2 regions of the Streptomyces sp. UG1 genome follow, and region 1 is predicted to be linked to the other one. Evidence: riboswitches for the same ligand, from Rfam matches in the RefSeq annotation. Region 1 holds a riboswitch; the other holds the start of a gene.
What was found. A riboswitch is a leader RNA that binds a small molecule or an ion and turns the genes downstream of it on or off. The one in region 1 is predicted to bind cyclic di-AMP.
Positions count from the first base shown of each region.

Region 2: another riboswitch for cyclic di-AMP. It lies ahead of ACP4J3_RS42030 (M23 family metallopeptidase); the one in region 1 lies ahead of ACP4J3_RS03315 (NlpC/P60 family protein).

Region 1 is NZ_JBNGGG010000002.1:229,029-233,467, forward strand. It holds gene ACP4J3_RS03300 (5-dehydro-4-deoxyglucarate dehydratase) at 1-63, shown strand, start outside; gene ACP4J3_RS03305 (glucarate dehydratase family protein) at 60-1,313, shown strand; gene ACP4J3_RS03310 (NAD-dependent epimerase/dehydratase family protein) at 1,355-2,422, shown strand; cyclic di-AMP (ydaO/yuaA leader) riboswitch at 2,565-2,739, shown strand; gene ACP4J3_RS03315 (NlpC/P60 family protein) at 2,748-4,280, shown strand.
Region 2 is NZ_JBNGGG010000050.1:61,812-66,250, forward strand. It holds gene ACP4J3_RS42025 (M16 family metallopeptidase) at 1-835, shown strand, start outside; cyclic di-AMP (ydaO/yuaA leader) riboswitch at 1,049-1,213, shown strand; gene ACP4J3_RS42030 (M23 family metallopeptidase) at 1,226-2,011, shown strand; gene ACP4J3_RS42035 (GntR family transcriptional regulator) at 2,199-2,894, shown strand; gene ACP4J3_RS42040 (HPr family phosphocarrier protein) at 3,075-3,356, opposite strand; gene ACP4J3_RS42045 (GNAT family N-acetyltransferase) at 3,536-4,439, shown strand, end outside.

The sequences.
Region 1 (4,439 bases):
CCGGAGCACCTCGCACGGCTCTCGAAACTCATCGACCACGGCCTGGAGGCGGTCGCCGCATGAGCAACCCCACCCGGATCAAGGAACTGATCGTCACCCCGATCGCCTTCCGCGACCCGCCGCTGCTCAACTCCAACGGCGTGCACGAGCCCCTCGCCCTGCGCGTCATCCTCCGACTCGTCCTGGAGGACGGCACGGTGGGGCTCGGCGAGTCCCCCGGCGGGGTCGCCCGTCTGGAACGACTCGAGGCCGCGGCCAAGGTGGTCGTCGGCATGGACGTCTTCGACGCGACGGCGGTCTCTTCGGCCATTGACGCGGCCCTGCTGCCGACGGTGCCTTCGAGTCACGAGCGCGGCTGGACCACCTCCGCCGTGGAAGTGGCCTGCCTCGACGCGCAGGGCAAGCTGCTCGACCGCCCGGTCAGCGATCTGCTGGGGGGCAAGGTCCGCGAGGCGGTGCCGTTCGCGGCGTACCTCTTCTACAAGTGGGCCGAGCACCCCGCGCTGGACGGCCGCCCCGCCGTCGGCGACGACTGGGGCGAGGCCCTGGACCCGGCGGGCGTCGTCGAGCAGGCCCGGCTGATGCAACAGCGGTACGGCTTCCGCTCGTTCAAGCTCAAGGGCGGGGTCTTCCCGCCCGACGAGGAGATCGCGGCGATCCGGGCCCTGGCGGAGGCGTTCCCCGGCCGGCCGCTGCGGCTGGACCCCAACACGGCCTGGACGGTGGAGACGTCGACGTACGTCGCCCGCGAACTGGACGGCGTACTGGAGTACTTGGAGGACCCCACCAAGAGCATCGCGGGCATGGCCGAGGTGGCGAAGGACTCCCCGCTGCCACTGGCGACCAACATGTGCGTGATCGCCTGGGAGCACCTCAAGCCCGCGATCGAACAGAACGCCATCCAGGTGCTGCTGACCGACCACCACTACTGGGGCGGCCTGCGCCGCACTCGTGAACTGGCGGCCGTCTGCGAGGCGTTCGGCATCGCGCTGTCGATGCACTCCAACTCGCACCTGGGCATCAGTCTCGCCGCGATGACCCATGTGGCGGCGGCCATCCCCAACCTCGACCACTCCTGCGACACGCACTACCCGTGGAACTCGGCCGACGACGTGATCGTCCCCGGCGTCCTCGAACTGCGCGACGGTGCGGTCGAGGTGCCCACCGGCCCGGGTCTCGGCGTCGAGCTGGACCACGACGCCCTCGACCGGCTGCACCGGCTGTACGTCGACTCGGGGGTGCGCTCCCGCGACGACACGGGCTACATGCGGCGGATCCACCCGGAGTACGAGCTGCGGCTGCCGCGCTGGTGACGCGGCGTCATAGGGTGACCCCCGACCGCACGATGTGAGGGGTGAGGGGCGTGGGCTCGGACGGCTCGGCGGCCGTGCTGGTGACCGGCGGCAGCGGCTTCGTCGGCAGTCATCTGGTCAGGCGGCTCCTGGAGCGCGGCCACCGGGTCCACGCCACGGTGCGCGACACGGCCGCCACGGCGAAGGTGCGGCCGCTGCGGGAGATGCAGGAGGCGTACCCCGGTCGGCTGTCCCTGTTCGAGGCGGACCTGCTGTCCGAGGGCTCCTTCGACGGGGCGATGGCCGGGTGCCGGACGGTGTTCCATGTGGCCTCGCCGTTCCGCATGCCGGAGAAGATCAAGGACGGCCGCCGGGAGATGGTCGAGCCGGCCCTGCTCGGCACCCGCAATGTGCTGGCGGCGATCGAGCGGACGCCGACGGTGGACAGGCTCGTGTTCACCTCCACCGTGGGCGCCATCTTCGGCGACTACGCGGATGTCCTGGACATGGACGACGGTGTCCTCTCGGAGCGGTACTTCAACACCACCAGCACGGTGGAGAACAACCCGTACCACTACGCGAAGACGGTCGCCGAACGCGCGGCGTGGGAGGCGGAGGCCGCCCAGGACCGCTGGCGCATGGTGTCGGTCAACCCCGGCCTGATCCTGGGGCCCTCCCTCACTCCCGCCTCCGAGTCCGGCAGCCTGTTCCTGCTCCAGGAGCTGTTCAAGGGCTACTTCTGCTACGGCGCCCCGGACTTCAGCTTCACCACGGTGGACGTGCGCGACGTGGCCGACGCGCACATCGCGGCGGCCGAGAACCCGGACGCCAAGGGCCGCTACATCGTGGCCGCCGAAACCATGACGTCGTTCCACGAGATGTCCCGCATCCTGCGCACCCGCCATCCGCGCGACCTCCGCCTTCCGCGCACCGCGCTCCCCCACTGGCCGGTACGTGTCCTCGGCCCCGCCTTCGGACTGACGCAGGATTACATCCGCAAACACCTCGGCATCCGGTTCCGGGTGGACAACAGCCGCAGCGTCGGCGAACTCGGCATCAGCTACCGCCCGATCGAGCAGACGATCCTGGATCACTACGAAGCGTGGCGGAACCGACGCGAAACGAAGTGAATCCGGCGGTCGTTCCCCTCCAAGCGTCAAAGGTCACAAAAACGTATCGGACATTTAACGCCTCAACCTTCACGGGAGCCGCACAAGTTGGCTAGGTTACGGATCAGGCCGCACGACGACCTCCGGCGAACCCCGTCGGGACGCGCGGCCTCCGCCGAGTCCGGTGCGCCATCGAGGTTCACCGGAGCCGGGGACCCAACCGAACTTGGGGTGAATCGGCCCAATCGCCTTTCGGGGCAGGGGCCGTAGGGCACACCTTCCGGAACCGACCGCCCGAACCCGTCAGCTAACTCGGTAGGCGGAGTACGGAAGGAGTACGTCGCCCATGGCGCCGGAAGGCACCGCGCGGCCGGGGGCTCTCAGCCTGCCCGGCATGCGCAACTCCGCACTCGCGTCGGCGGCCCTCACCTCGGTGGCCCTGCTCGGTCAGACGGCGGGCGCCACCCCCTCACTCGCGGACGAGTCACCGAGCCGCGAGGAGGTCAACCGACGCGTCGCCGCTCTCTACAACCGGGCCGAGACCGACTCGGGAACCTTCAACGCCACCCGTGCGTCGTCGACGGGACCGCCGGGGCGCGCCGCCCGGCCGGCGGACGCCGGACGCGCGCCCGCCGCCCCGCCCCGGGGCGAGGACGGCAGGCGTGGCGACCGCTCCCTCGACCGCGTCACCCGGCAGTGGTTCGACGGTGCGCGTGCGAATCTCGGTCCGATCGTCCCGGCGGCGCCGCCGAGGCCCGCGCGGGCGCTGGACGGCGCCGACCCGGCACGGGAGTCCTCCGGCCGCGCGCCACTGGAGCTGACGGCCGGGCCGGCCACCGGAACGGCTCCCTCGGCGGAGCTGCCCGCCGGCCCGCTCGCCGCCCTGCCGGCCGCTCCGGAGGCGGACCCTCAGGCCGCGACCCAGGTCATGCCGGCGATCCCCGCCCGGCCCCCCTCGTCCGCCCCGGCCACCGAACCGGCGGCGGCCGACCCCCAGCAGCGGTCCGGGCTGCGGACGACCAAGGAACAGAACCAGCGCAAGCTGGACCGGGCCCGCGAGCTGCTGTCCATGTACGCCATGCGGCAGAACGACCCGCTGACGACGGCCGGCGCCCTGCCCGCCGCCACCGACACCTGGGGTGCCCTACCGGCCCAGGTCCAGCCCTCGGCCGAGGAGCAGTGGCAGGCGCTGCAGGCCCAGTCGGCCGCCGACCTCACCACGGTCCCGCCCGGCGCGACGGCCTGGCCGACGCCCTCCCTGGCCTCCGCCCCAGCCCCGGCCCTGGTCACGGACCCCCTCACCGCCCCGGTCACGGACCTCCTCACGGCCCCCGCCCTGAGCCAGACGCCGCCCCTGGCCCCGTTGACGGACCCCCTCACCGCCCCCGCCCTGAGCCAGACGTCGACCCCGGGCACGGCCTCGGCCCCATTCACGGCCCCCCTCACCGCCCCCTTCCCGAGCCAGCCACCGCCCTCGGGCACAGCCCCGGCCCCGAGCACCGCCCTCACCTCCACGGCATCACAGGACACCCGGGCCATCCGCGCCCTGGAGTTCGCTCGCGCACAGGTCGGCAAGCCCTGCGTCTGGGGCACGACCGGCCCGGAGGCGTTCGACGGCCCCGGTCTCACCCAGGCCGCCTGGAAGTCCGCCGGCATCACGCTGCCACGCACCGCCCAGGAGCAGGCGACGGCCGGACGCGGGGTCGCCCTGACCTACCTCGAACCCGGTGACCTGGTGCTCTTCCACGTCGGCCACGTCGGGATCTACTCCGGCAGCGACATGATGATCCACGCCCCGGGACCGGGGGCGGTCATCCGCGAGGAATCGATCCACTACGCCGGCGAGTCGGCGATCCACAGCGCGATACGGCCCGCCTGAGCGGTCACTCGCCCGGACGTCACCACCCCGTCTCTTTCGAGGCGGGGTGGTCTCGCATCGCCCCTGGCCGGCGGGCCGTCCGCACTCGGTGACACCCCCTGCCACATCTCCTTTGTCGATACGTCCTGACAAAGCCATTGACATCATCTGCGGACAGCC
Region 2 (4,439 bases), on a different contig from region 1:
GGACACGGTCGCCGGCATCGACTCCGCGGGTGTACGCGCCTTCTACGAGCGGCATGTACGGCCCGCCACGTCCACCGTCGTGGTCGTCGGCGACCTCACCGGCGTCGACCTCGACGCCCTGCTCGGCGACACCCTGGGCGCCTGGACCGGCTCCACGGGCGAACCGCGCCCCGTCCCGCCGGTGACCGCCGACGACACCGGTCGCGTCGTCATCGTCGACCGCCCCGGCGCCGTCCAGACACAGTTGCTGATGGGCCGCGTCGGACCCGACCGGCACGACCGCGTGTGGCCCGCGCAGGTGCTCGGTACCTACTGCCTCGGCGGCACCCTCACCTCCCGTCTGGACAAGGTCCTGCGCGAGGAGAAGGGCTACACCTACGGTGTGCGCGCCTTCGCCCAGGTGCTGCGTTCCGCGCCGGACGGCACGGGCGCGGCGATGCTCGCCATCAGCGGCTCCGTCGACACCCCGAACACCGGCCCCGCCCTGGACGACCTGTGGAAGGTCCTGCGCGGTGTCGCCGCCGAGGGGCTCACCGACGCCGAGCGGGACTTCGCGGTGCAGAACCTCGTCGGGGTGGCGCCGCTGAAGTACGAGACCGCAGCGTCCGTGGCGAACACACTGGCGGACCAGGTCGAGCAGCACCTGCCCGACGACTACCAGGCGACGCTGTACCGGCAGCTCGCCGCCACCGGCACCGTCGAGGCCACCGCGGCCGCCGTGAGCGCCTTCCCGGTGGACCGTATGGTGACGATCCTGGTCGGCGACGCGGCCGAGATCCGTGAGCCCGTCGAGGCCCTCGGCATCGGCGAAGTCACCGTCGTGGCGGCCGAGTAGCTCACGAGCCCGGCGCCGGACGCCGGCACGCGCGCGTAGGGGCCCTGGTGACGAAAGAGTCACCAGGGCCCCTTTATGCCCGAATTGGGGAGAGGTTGCCTGTCTGGCCTGTGGGATGCGCTACAAAAACCCTGATCCGTTTGGGGATTGAGAGATGTCCCGCTTAGCGTCTTCCGGGCTGTCCGTCAGGCAGTGCGCCGCACCCGCGGCACCGGACAGCCATCGCCGAGTCCCCGTACGGCGCGAGCCAGGGGAGCCGGGGACCCACCCGAAGTCCCTGGGGTGAATCGGGCGCCCGCGCAGCCGCGAGGGGGTCCGTAGGAGACCTTCCTGCTCCGAACCCGTCAGCTAACCCGGTAGGCGAGAGGGAAGGAAAGGACCAGCCACCACATGGCGTTCACCTGCGCCACCGGGAAGAGCCGCCCCGCCGGGAAGCATCGCCGGCCCAGCCGGTTCGAGCGCACCACGGCCCGCGCGGCCGGCGCCGCCGCGATCACCGCCACCGGCGTCATGGGCACCCTGGCAGCTCCGGCGCTGGCCGCCGAGTCCGCCGCGGAGCAGACCGGCCTCATCCCCGTCATCACCGTCGACAACTCGATCGCCGACCAGCTCGACGCCCAGGCCGCCGCCCAGGAGCGGGCCGCCGAGGAGGCCGCCGCCGCGCAGCAGGCCGCCAAGGAGGCCGCGCGCCTCAAGGCGGCCGAGAAGGCCAAGCAGGAGCGCGAGGCCAAGGAGCGCGCCGCCCGCGAGGCCGAGCGCAAGCGCCTGCTGTCCTACGTCGCCCCGATCTCCGGCTCGTACATCTCCACGGGCTACAAGTCCGGCGGCGCCGTCTGGTCCTCCGGCAGCCACACGGGCGTCGACTTCCACGCCGCCACCGGCACCTCCGTCCACGCGGTCGGCTCCGGCACCGTCGTGGAGGCCGGCTGGGGCGGGTCGTACGGCAACAACATCGTGATCAAGATGAACGACGGCATGTACACCCAGTACGGTCATCTGTCGTCCATAGGCGTCTCGGTGGGCCAGACCGTCACCCCGGGCCAGCAGATCGGCCTGTCCGGCGCCACCGGCAACGTCACCGGAGCGCACCTGCACTTCGAGGCCCGCACCACGCCGGAGTACGGCTCCGACATCGACCCGGTCGCCTACCTGCGCTCGCACGGCGTGAACGTCTGACGCCCTCGCGCCAGCCCCCGAAGCCCCGGGCCCGTACGCCGGGGCTTTCGGCGTTTCCGAGCGATCGCCTGACCAAAAAATATCCATGGATTCCGGCCCGCCGTCGGAAATTCCGGCCGGTTGCAATAGAGTCACTGGGAACACGTCATTCGTCGACGTTTCACGGGGATTAAGGCGGAGGTCGCTCATGCGTATTCCGGCGCATTCGGTGTGCACGGCGATCCGGGACGACATCGTCGCCGGTGTCTACGAGCGCGGCAGTCGGCTCACCGAGGAACTGCTCGCGCGCCGCTACGGCGTCTCCCGCGTCCCCGTGCGCGAGGCGCTGCGCACCCTGGAGGCGGAGGGCTTCGTGGTGACCCGGCGGCACGCGGGCGCGTGCGTCGCCGAACCCACCGAGCAGGAGGCCGCCGACCTGCTGGAGATGCGCACCCTCCTGGAGCCGCTCGGCGCGGCCCGGGCCGCCCAGCGGCGCACCGAGGCCCATCTGAAGGTCCTGCGCGGCCTGGTCAGGCTGGGCCAGGAGCGGGCCAGGCGGGGAAACAGCGACGACCTGCGCTCCCTGGGCGGCTGGTTCCACGAGACGCTGGCCCAGGCCTCCGGCAGCCCCGCCCTGACCTCGATGCTGACCCAGTTGCGGCACAAGATCGCCTGGATGTACTCCGTGGAGGCGCCGGTCAACCCCGTGGAGTCCTGGACCGAGCACGGCGCGATCGTGGACGCGGTGGCGCGCGGCGACGGCGAACGCGCCCGCGCGATGACGGCGCTGCACACCGAGCGCACGCTGTCCGCGCACCGGCTGCGCTTCGGCTCGGGCGGCGAGCGCACGGAGCGTGTGAGGAATTCGCAACATGCCGTAAACATGTCGAGCCTGCGGCATTAACACGGGCGCCGTATACAAAGAGCAGATATTCGGCGGCGGTGAATTCACGCTGCCCTTTTTCGGGTGCGCCGCCGCTGTGCCGTGAATTCCGGCGACGTCCGAACGAAAACAGCGAAGCCGCGCCCGCCGGAAAGGCGGACGCGGCTTCACCGCTTGTTTGCGGAGTCCCGCTCAGGTCGTTCAGACCGTCTCGGGCAGCTCCTCGAGGCCCTCGGAGACCAGCTTCGCCAGACGGTCGAGGGCGACGTCCGCACCCTCGGCGTCGGAGGCGAGGACGATCTCCTCGCCGCCCTGGGCGCCCAGGCCCAGGACGGCGAGCATGGAGGCCGCGTTGACGGGGTTGCCGTCGGCCTTGGCGATTGTCACCGGGACGCCTGCGGCCGTGGCGGCTCGGACGAAGATGGAGGCGGGGCGGGCGTGGAGGCCCTCGGCCCAGCCGACGTTGACGCGGCGCTCAGCCATGTGATGCTGCCCTTCGGTGTTCAGGGTTGTCTAGACCAGTTTCCCACACTCGTGAAGCATGCCGGAACGGGACGAACGTCCCCTCCCAAGTGACCGTCGGGTCGCGGCCTCGACCCGCCGTGACGTCCTGAACAGACTGCCCCGCGCCGTTGTCGGACGCGAGCCGTACTCTGGGCCCCATGCAGAGCGCCTCGGACCGGCACGAGTACCCCGCCCACTGGGAAGCCGACGTGGTGCTGCGCGACGGCGGCACCGCACGCATCCGCCCCATCACCGTTGATGACGCCGAGCGCCTGGTCAGCTTCTACGAGCAGGTGTCGGACGAGTCGAAGTACTACCGCTTCTTCGCGCCCTACCCGCGACTGTCCGCCAAGGACGTCCACCGCTTCACGCACCACGACTTTGTGGACCGGGTGGGACTCGCGGCCACGGTGGGCGGCGAGTTCATCGCAACCGTACGCTACGACCGGATCGGCGCCGACGGAATGCCCGCGTCGGCACCGGCCGACGAGGCCGAGGTCGCCTTCCTCGTCCAGGACGCCCACCAGGGCCGCGGCGTCGCCTCCGCCCTCCTCGAGCACATCGCCGCCGTCGCGCGCGAGCGCGACATCCGCCGGTTCGCCGCCGAGGTGCTGCCCGCCAACACCAAGATGATCAAGGTGTTCACCGACGCCGGGTACACCCAGAAGCGCAGCTTCGAGGACGGCGTCGTCCGCCTGGAGTTCGACCTGGAGCCGACCGACCGCTCGCTCGCCGTGCAGTACGCGCGCGAGCAGCGTGCCGAGGCGCGGTCCGTGCGCCGGCTGCTGGTGCCCGGCTCCGTCGCCGTCATCGGCGTGGGCCGCACGCCCGGCGGGGTGGGCCGTGCAGTCCTCGGCAACCTCAGGGAGGCCGGGTTCACGGGGCGGCTGTACGCCGTGAACAAGGCGTTCCCGGAGGACCTCAAGGAGCTCGACGGGGTCGCCGCGCACCGTTCGGTGCGCGAGATCGAGGAGCAGGTCGACCTCGCGGTGGTCGCCGTGCCGGCCGCGCACGTCCCCGACGTGGTCGCCGAATGCGGAGAGCACGGCGTGCAGGGACTGG